One region of the Bacillus hominis genome, then DNA from elsewhere that is predicted to be linked to it. Evidence: a T-box and tRNA genes for the amino acid it is inferred to sense, from the RefSeq annotation. Region 1 holds a T-box; the other holds one or more tRNA genes.
What was found. A T-box is a leader RNA that pairs with one kind of tRNA and senses whether it is charged. The one in region 1 lies ahead of ileS2 (isoleucine--tRNA ligase), so its partner is inferred to be a tRNA-Ile.

Region 1 (5,174 bases):
CATAGGTTTTAAGGGGGAGTGAAGCAAGTGACAGTGCAAGGGAATTTAGCAGCTGTAAACGAAACAATTAAAGAATCTTGTGCACGAGCTGGACGTTCGATGAAAGATATTAAGCTCGTTGCAGTTACAAAAACTGTAGGAATTGAAAAAACAAGCGAAGTAATTGAAGCGGGAATTATTGATTTAGGTGAAAATAGAAATGAAGGTTTCTTACAAAAATACGAGCATTTCGGTTCAAAAGTGAATTGGCATTTTATTGGCTCATTGCAAACGAGAAAAGTAAAAGAAATCATTAATGAGATTGATTATTTACATTCATTAGATCGTCTCTCGCTTGCAAAAGAAATTCAAAAACGTGCTGATAAGAAAGTTAAATGCTTTATTCAAGTGAAAACATCATCTGAAGAATCAAAGCAAGGATTGGCGATAGAAGAAACAATTTCTTTTATTCAAAGTTTGCAAGAATTGGATAAGATTGAAGTGGTAGGATTAATGACAATGGCTCCGTTTACAGGAGAAGAGGAAGAAATTCGTCGCTGCTTTAAGGAATTGCGAATGCTACAAACAGAGGTGCAGGAGCTAGAATTATTACATGCACCATGTAAAGAATTATCAATGGGAATGTCAAATGATTACACGATTGCAATTGAGGAAGGCGCTACATATATTCGTTTGGGAACGGTTTTAGTAGGAAAAGCGTAAGAGGAAGGAGAAAGTTATTATGAGTTGGTCAAAAGTAAAATACTTCTTTTTTGACACACCGGAAGAAAAAGAAGCAGCTCAATATAGTTATGAAAAGGAGCAAACAGACATGAAAAAGCAACAAGATCCCCCAGAACAACAAGATGTTCCGTTTGCGAAAGTGCAACCGAAGCAAAATGTAGTGAGTATTGAAACAGCGAAGCAATCTTCAAAAGTTGTTTTACTAGAACCACGCACATATTCGGAAGCACAAGGCATTTCGGATCACTTAAAAGGTAGACGAGCTGTTGTAATTAATTTGCAAAGAATGTCTACAGATCAAGCTGTACGTATCGTTGACTTTTTAAGTGGTACTGTATACGCTATAGGCGGGGATATTCAAAAAATAGGCCCGAAAACATTTATGTGTACACCTGAAAATGTTGATATCGTTGGTGCGATTTCAGAGTTATTCGGTGAAGAAGAAGAGACAAATATAAAGAGGTGGTAATACGCCATGACAACAATCTTAACAGTGTTAGTTACTGCTATCGAGATTTACTCGTGGGCACTAATTATTTACATTCTCCTATCATGGTTTCCTGGAGCAAAGGAATCAGCTTTTGGAGATTTTCTTGCACGTATTTGTGAACCGTATTTAGAGCCGTTTAGGAGGTTTATTCCACCATTTGGTATGATTGATATTTCTCCACTTGTTGCTATTATTGCCTTGAAACTTGCTAGAGGTGGTTTAGTGAGTTTATTCAACTATTTTTTATAGTGTGAGGTTAAATACATGAGCATCTACGAGCATTTTAGACCTGATGAAGAGGTCTTTGTGGATAAAGTATTAGAGTGGAAACAGGCTGCTGAGTACCATCAAGTCAAGTTAACAGATTTTCTTGATCCAAGACAGCAACAAATTGTTTCTATGGTAATAGGGCAAGGAGATGTAGCTGTACGCTTTGATGGTGCGATGCCTGAATCCGAACGAAAAAGAGCACTAATTTATCCAGATTATCTAGAATTAAATGAAGAGGAATTTCAAGTAGAAGTATTAGAAATTGACTATCCTTCCAAGTTTTTCACGCTAGAACATAGGCAAATATTAGGTGCATTCATGTCGCTTGGTTTAACAAGGGAAAAATGTGGTGATATTTTGCTTCAAGAAGATCGTGCCCAAATTGCAGTTGCAAAAGAAGTTGTATCTTATATTGAAATGAACTTACAATCAATAGGGAAAATGAAAGTTACACTCTCTCCTATACAAGTAGAGCAAATATTGCAGGTAAGTGAAAAATGGGGAGAAAAATCTGGGACTGTTTCGTCACTGCGGCTAGATGTTTTATTAGCTGAAATGCTACATATATCTAGGCAGAAAGTACAACCTCTCATAAAAAATGGACTAGTAAAAGTCAATTGGAAAACAGTAGAGCAAACTTCTTATGAATGTTATCCAGGAGATGTTTATTCTGTAAGAGGATACGGACGAAGTAAATTATTTTCTGTAGAAGGTAGAACAAAACGCGACAAATGGAGAATTTTGTATGGTATACTAAAATGATTGGTTTTTTAGAAGGAAATCCTCCTATTTTGTCGAAGAAAAGATATAATTGAAAGAGGAAATTTAGATAACTACTTGGAGGTGGCGTTGTGCCGTTAACACCATTAGACATTCATAACAAAGAATTTGGTCGCGGATTCCGTGGCTATGATGAAGATCAAGTAAACGAGTTTCTTGATCAAATTATCAAAGATTATGAATTAGTCATTCGTGAGAAAAAAGCTTTAGAAGAAAAGGTTGCACAATTAGAAGGAAAGTTAGATCATTTTTCTAATATTGAAGATACGCTGAACAAATCTATCATTGTCGCACAAGAAGCTGCTGAAGAAGTGAAGCGTAATGCACAAAAAGAAGCGAAATTAATTGTACGTGAAGCAGAAAAAAATGCAGATCGTATCATTAACGAAGCGTTAGTAAAATCAAGAAAAGTTGCCTTTGATATTGAAGAGCTGAAGAAACAAGCAAAAGTATTCCGAACTCGTTTCCGTATGCTGTTAGAAACACAGCTTGAAATGTTAAACAACGATGATTGGGATAAGTTAATTGAGTTAGAAGACGAAGTGGACGAGCTGTTGAAAAAAGAAGAAACAGTGTAAGCTTGACGTTTTTCTCATTATTACATATAATTTTAAACAACATATTTATTAAGAAAAACGAAGATAGGGATAAGTACCTTTTCACACCTTATATAGCGAACTGAGGATGGTGTAAGCTCAGGATAAGGAGATAATGGGAATATCACCCTGGAGTTCCGCGCTGAACAAATAGAGTAAGCGTAGGCGTATATTCGCGTTAAGAATATAAAGAGGATCTTATACATACGTATATGGTCTACTAGGGTGGTACCGCGGGAGACTTTCTCGTCCCTTTTGGGGATGAGAAGGTCTCTTTTTTATTCCGTTTTTTAAGTATTTCTTTTATACATGTAAGGAGGAATTGAGCATGGAGTACAAAAATACATTACTAATGCCAAAAACAGAGTTCCCAATGCGTGGGAATTTACCAAAGCGTGAGCCTGCAATGCAAGAAAAATGGGCTGAAATGAACATTTATGAAAAAGTGCAAGAGCATACAAAAGGTCGTCCTTTATTCGTATTGCATGATGGACCTCCATATGCGAATGGTGACATTCATATGGGACATGCATTAAATAAAGTATTGAAAGACTTTATTGTTCGCTATAAATCAATGACTGGTTTTAGTGCACCATATGTACCAGGTTGGGATACGCACGGTTTACCAATTGAGCAAGCTTTAACAAATAAAGGTGTAAAACGTAAAGAAATGACGGTTGCTGAGTTCCGTAAGTTATGTGCAGAGTATGCATATGAGCAAGTAGAGCGTCAACGTGAACAATTTAAGCGTCTAGGTGTACGTGCAGATTGGGATAATCCATATATTACTTTAGAGCCAGCTTATGAAGCACAACAAATTAAAGTGTTTGGTGACATGGCGAAAAAAGGTTATATCTATAAAGGACAAAAGCCAGTTTACTGGTCTCCAACGAGTGAATCAGCTTTAGCAGAAGCTGAAATTGAATATCAAGATAAAAAATCAGCATCTATTTACGTAGCATTCCCTGTTAAAGATGGAAAGAACGTATTAGAAGGTGATGAGAAATTCATTATCTGGACAACAACACCTTGGACGTTACCTGCAAACTTAGGTATTTCTGTTCATCCAGAACTTGAATATAGCATTGTAAAAGTAAATGATGAGAAATATATCATCGCTTCTGAGCTGTTTGAGACAGTTGCAAAAACGTTAGAATGGGAAAATGCTGAAGTTGTGAAAACGGTAAAAGGTAGCGAACTTGAGTATACAGTTGCAAAACATCCATTCTACGATCGTGATTCATTAGTTATGCTAGGAGATCATGTAACAACAGATGCAGGTACAGGTTGTGTTCATACAGCACCAGGACACGGGGAAGATGACTTCGTTGTTGGTAAAAAGTATGGATTAGAAGTACTTTGCCCAGTTGATGATAAAGGTGTATTAACGAATGAAGCACCTGGATTTGAAGGCTTATTCTATGATAAAGCTAACAAGCCAATTACGGAAAAATTAGAAGAGGTAGGTGCGTTACTAAAATTAACATTTATTACGCATTCATACCCACATGATTGGAGAACGAAAAAACCAATTATTTTCCGTGCAACAGCACAGTGGTTTGCATCTATTGAAGCATTCCGTAAAGAATTATTACAAGCTGTTGAAGAAACGAAATGGGTGCCAGCATGGGGTGAGACTCGTCTTCATAATATGGTTCGTGACCGCGGTGATTGGTGTATTTCTCGTCAACGTGCATGGGGTGTGCCAATTCCAGTATTTTATGCGGAAAATGGGGACCCGATTATTACAGATGAAACAATTAGCAATGTAGCAGATTTATTCCGTGAACACGGTTCTAACGTATGGTTCGAGCGTGAAGCGAAAGATCTATTACCAGAAGGATTTACACATCCAGGTAGCCCAAATGGTGAATTCCGTAAAGAAACAGATATTATGGATGTATGGTTTGATTCAGGTTCTTCTCACCAAGCGGTATTAGAAGAGCGTGATGATTTACAACGTCCAGCAGATTTATATTTAGAAGGATCTGACCAATATCGTGGTTGGTTTAACTCTTCATTATCAACAGCAGTTGCTGTAACAGGTAAAGCACCGTATAAAGGTGTTCTAAGCCACGGTTTCGTATTAGATGGTGACGGACGTAAAATGAGTAAGTCGATTGGAAACATCGTCGTACCGAAGAAAATTATGGATCAATTAGGCGGAGATATTTTACGCTTATGGGTTTCTTCTGTTGACTATCAATCTGATGTACGTATTTCAGATGATATTTTAAAACAAGTAGCAGAAGTATATCGTAAAATCCGTAATACATTCCGTTTCTTATTAGGAAACTTAGATGACTTTAATCCAG
Region 2 (5,174 bases), 330 kb from region 1:
TTTCTTTTTCTTTTTCTTTTTCTTTTTCTCGTTCGGCAGCCATTTCAGCAGCGATTACATCGATTTCTTTTTTCAGTTCTTCTACCATTGTTTCTTCCGGTACTTTACGAACGACTTGCCCTTTACGGAATAATAACCCTTCTCCGCGTGCACCTGCAATACCGATATCAGCTTCACGAGCTTCACCAGGACCGTTTACAGCGCAGCCGAGTACTGCAACCTTAATTGGAACTTGAAGCGTAGAGATGTATTCTTCGACTTCATTAGCAATGCTAATGAGGTCGATTTCAATACGACCACAAGTTGGACAAGAAATAAGTGTTGCGGCATTAGATGCAAGACCGAATGACTTTAATAGTTCACGTGCAACTTTTACTTCTTCAACTGGATCAGCACTTAAAGAGATACGAAGTGTATTTCCGATGCCTTTACTTAAAATTGCTCCAAGACCGGCGGCGCTTTTTACAGTTCCAGCAAACAATGTTCCTGATTCTGTAATACCTAAATGTAATGGGTAATCAAAAGCGCGAGCAGCTTTTTCGTATGCTTCAATTGCTAAGTTAACATCAGAGGCTTTCATTGATACGATAATATCGTGGAAATCTAAGTCCTCTAAAATTTTAATATGGTGCAGTGCACTCTCGACCATACCATCAGCAGTTGGATATCCATACTTTTCTAAAATATGACGTTCTAATGAGCCGGCATTTACACCGATACGGATTGGAATGCCACGCTCTTTCGCTGCATTTACAACAGCTTCTACTTTATGGCGACGTCCAATGTTACCTGGATTGATACGTACTTTATCAATGCCGCCTTCGATTGCTTTTAAAGCAAGGCGATAATCAAAATGAATATCAGCAACAAGTGGAATGTTGATTTGTTTTTTAATATCAGCAATAGCATTTGCTGCGCGTTCGTCTGGAACAGCAACACGAACAACTTGACAGCCAGCTTCTTCTAAACGTTTAATTTCAGCAACTGTAGCCTCAACATCATGTGTTTTTGTTGTTGTCATACTTTGTATAATTAATTCATTGTTACCGCCAATTGTTAAATTACCGACTTTAACTGGACGTGTTTTTGTACGATGAGTCATTTCATTCACGAATTGATCGCTCTCCTTATAAAAGAAGTTTCTTATTTTAGTCCCTTACATCAATGATAGTATGTGTGAGAAAGGGCTATAGAAACCAAAGTACTCGGTTTCACTTTTACTATTGTATCAGCGCCTTTATATAATTGACAAGGATTAAGTGATGGCTTATTGATATAACGGGAATTTATAAGACTTTCCAACTTGGATTTTTGTAGCAGATGTATTTTTATTTAATTGCTTAAAGTCATCAATTACTTTTTCAATAGAAGGAATTTTTTTCTTATTAATCGCTTCTGTAATAGAAAGAACTGTATCGCCAGTTTTTACTTCGATTGCTTTATAAACTGTATCCGTTTCTTTTTCTGTTTCTTTCTCTTTATTTTGTTTTGTATCTGTATTTTCTTTTTTTATCGTTTGGGCAGCAGAGGTTTTTTTGTATGAACTTAACATCGGTAAAGTACCGATTTTTATGTCGTAATAAAATATATAACCGAGGACAAGCACGAATAAGAGTACACCTAATCTCTTCATATCCTTCACTCCTTTGCTAGGAATATATGCTTGTCCAAAAAAAAAATGCCTATTTAGGCATTTTTTTATAGTTCTTGTTTTTCTTTCGGTTTTGGAACCTCTTTCATTGTTAAGTATAGAACGATTAAAACAACTGCAATGTAAATGAATGTTGCACCAGGTACGTTTATTTTGAATAAATCCATAATCATAAAGAAGATTGTTGGAATTGTGTAGCTGTAAGCAGTTAATGTCCAAACTTGTTTATAAGATAATTTGCGTTGACCGCTCATCGCAGAACCGATGAAGGCAAGCAATGTAACTCCTACAAAGGTAATAAATAATTGGAATAAGTACAGTAAGAACCCAATAACGAATAATAAGATTGGATAAATACTGTCAAATAACGAAATGAAATCTTGTAAATCTTTTTTCTCAAGAGATGCGCCTAGTAAGTCATTATAGGAGTATGTTTGTGTTTGACCATTCCCCATGGAGACTACTTTATCTTTTAAAACAAATAAACCTGTTTTATTTTGATATTTTTCTAAGTCTGTTGAATTTGGATCAAATACGAAAAGGGCATTTCCGTCTTCTTTTTCGATAGGTTGATCAATATCAGCTTGTAGCTCGCCATTTTCAATTTTAAAATCAGGTAAATCTTTTTCGATTACTTTATTTACCATGTTAACACCATCTTGGATAACGCTACCGTACAAGAAAGTTCTTGGAATAGTAGTGATTAGGCAAAGAAGCATAATATACAAAATGGTTTTACCGATTTTTTGGAAACGGAAAAGCGCCATATCTTTAGGCGAATATACGCTTTTTGCTAGCTGTGTAAAAATGGACATAGATTCACTTCCTTTATGTATGTATAAAATCATTGTAACGTACGAATCTAGAGGAGCTCAAGATATATTATATTTACATATAGTAGAAAGGACTAAATTTCTTCTTATTAATTTACTTCTTTTAGTAGAGAAAAATACAATTGACACTTTTCTTTTGTATATGGTAAATTTATCTTACATTTTTCAAACGATATATCCGATGGGAATTTAGTTGTTTTTCATGTTACATACATAATTGTGGACCCTTAGCTCAGTTGGTTAGAGCAGACGGCTCATAACCGTCCGGTCGTAGGTTCGAGTCCTACAGGGTCCATATCCATTTCATATGTTTATTATGTCAGCAGGAAGCTTCCTTGTAGAAGGAAGCTTTTTTTACGGAATATATGAGCATTTTAATTGAAAAGAAGTGGGAATTTTGCTACTTTAATGATAGCAAGACAAAGCGATTTATTTGTTTGCACCCTATGGCAATTAGGGTAGAATGAAGTTGTAGGTCACATATATAGTGACAATACATAAACCGGGAGGAATATAACAATGGCAAAACACGAATTACCAAATTTACCTTATGCGTATGATGCTTTAGAACCTCACTTTGATAAAGAAACAATGAACATCCATCATACAAAACATCACAACACGTATATTACAAACTTAAACGCTGCTTTAGAAGGTCATGCAGAATTAGCTGACAAAAGCGTTGAAGAATTAGTTGCAAACTTAAACGAAGTACCTGAAGCAATCCGTACAGCAGTACGTAACAATGGTGGCGGACATGCTAACCATACATTCTTCTGGACAATCCTATCTCCAAACGGCGGGGGACAACCAGTAGGCGAACTTGCAACTGCGATTGAAGCGAAATTCGGTAGCTTCGATGCATTCAAAGAAGAATTCGCAAAAGCTGGCGCAACTCGCTTCGGTTCTGGTTGGGCTTGGTTAGTAGTAAACAATGGTGAGTTAGAAGTAACAAGCACTCCAAACCAAGATTCTCCTCTAACTGAAGGTAAAACTCCAGTTATCGGTTTAGATGTTTGGGAGCATGCTTACTACTTAAATTACCAAAACCGTCGTCCTGACTACATCGGTGCATTCTGGAACGTTGTAGATTGGAACGTTGCTGAAAAACTTTACCAAGAAGCAAAATAATTAAAGTTAATACAGCTAGAAAAAAGCTAGGAGTTTTCTCCTAGCTTTTTTCTATGCTCTCCTTTTACATAATTGAGCTTGTCTTTGGAAGACTAGAACATGAAGTAAAGGAGAGTTGTGTATGAAGTGGAAACATGTAATTGGTGATGTTGAAGTGAATCGGGATTTAGTATTATTGCTCGTTATAGGAGGTTTATACACGCTCGCAATTTCTTTATCGAATACGTTTGTAAACATTTATTTATGGAAGCAAACACAAAATTATGTAAATCTGGGCTTGTATAATTTGGCCAGCGTTGTATTGCAGCCTCTAACATTTCTTGTGGGCGGGAAATTAGCGAAACGTATTGATCGCTCGATTTTATTGAGAATAGGTGTAGGCACGTTAGCTGTTTTTTTTATCGTCGTTTTAGTAGCGGGAAAAAGTGCATCTCACTATATTTTACTAATGGGAGCCCTTTTAGGAGTTGGCTATGGTTTTTATTGGCTCGCTTTTAACTTGTTGACATTTGAGATTACAGAACCAGAAACAAGAGATTTTTTTAACGGTTTTCTCGGACTTCTTACATCTTTCTCTGGAATGATTGGACCGATAGCAGCAGGATATACAATTTCACGTATGGAAAAATGGAGCGGTTATACTGTCGTTTTCTTCCTCTCGTTAATGCTATTTGCGGTTGCAGTCGTTCTAAGCTTTTTTTTATCGAAGAGAGAATGTGAAGGACGCTATGAAATTGTACAAGTATTGAAAGAGCGGCAAGTTGATGAAAACTGGGGGAGAATTACGCGCGCTCATTTCTTCCAAGGTTTGAGAGAGGGAACGTTTATTTTCGTTATTTCGGTATACGTCTATTTAGCATCTGGTAGCGAGTTAGCACTAGGGAAATATAGTTTAGTGAATTCTGCAGTATCATTTGTATGCTATTATTTAGTTGCTCGTATGTTAAAGAAAGAATGGCGAAAAAAAGCAATTTTACTTGGTGGAATTATTTTATATGCGGTCGTATTTTTAGTTATTTTTAATGTTACATATACGAAATTACTTATTTATGCAGCATGTATTGCGATTGCATATCCTATTTTACTTGTTCCGTACGGATCCATGACATACGATGTAATTGGTAGAGCAAAACAGGCGAGAGAATGGCGTGTAGAATATGTAGTTGTCAGGGAATTATGGTTAAATGCCGGAAGAATTTGTTCCATTTTAAGTTTTTTATGTGCTGTCATATTCTTTCCTCCTGAAAAAAGTTTACCTTTCTTACTATGTATTTTAGGAGCTGGACATTTTCTTATTTATTTTGCAGTTAAAAATGTCAAATATGATGAGGGGAATGTGAGCAAAACCAGCGTTGTAGCGCAAGGAACCACGCAGAATCAAACTGAACCAGAAGGTTAACTTATCGTGTGTTTTATGCTAGAATAGAAAAAGATGTAAGACAGCAGTGAGGGCACCTGTATGAAGGTGTCCCTTTCACATTACATAGCTGTTGGTAGAGGGGGTTTGTATGAGCAAGAAACAGAAAAAGAACCAGACAAAGATAAAGACCCACGTTCCC

Region 2: it encodes a tRNA-Ile, which carries the amino acid that the T-box ahead of ileS2 (isoleucine--tRNA ligase) is inferred to sense. The anticodon was not compared.

Annotation. Positions count from the first base shown of each region.
Region 1 is NZ_JAUCFS010000005.1:3,518,853-3,524,026, reverse strand. Features, by position in the region: gene pgeF (peptidoglycan editing factor PgeF) at 1-22, shown strand, start outside; gene QUF93_RS20680 (YggS family pyridoxal phosphate-dependent enzyme) at 28-702, shown strand; gene QUF93_RS20675 (cell division protein SepF) at 722-1,192, shown strand; gene QUF93_RS20670 (YggT family protein) at 1,199-1,462, shown strand; gene QUF93_RS20665 (YlmH family RNA-binding protein) at 1,478-2,245, shown strand; gene divIVA (septum site-determining protein DivIVA) at 2,335-2,841, shown strand; T-box leader at 2,893-3,116, shown strand; gene ileS2 (isoleucine--tRNA ligase) at 3,188-5,174, shown strand, end outside.
Region 2 is NZ_JAUCFS010000005.1:3,851,541-3,856,714, reverse strand. Features, by position in the region: gene ispG (flavodoxin-dependent (E)-4-hydroxy-3-methylbut-2-enyl-diphosphate synthase) at 1-1,102, opposite strand, end outside; gene QUF93_RS22560 (protein YqfZ) at 1,268-1,633, opposite strand; gene yqgB (protein YqgB) at 1,699-2,466, opposite strand; tRNA gene QUF93_RS22550 (tRNA-Ile) at 2,706-2,779, shown strand; gene sodA (superoxide dismutase [Mn]) at 3,004-3,615, shown strand; gene QUF93_RS22540 (MFS transporter) at 3,737-5,014, shown strand; gene QUF93_RS22535 (peptidoglycan D,D-transpeptidase FtsI family protein) at 5,124-5,174, shown strand, end outside.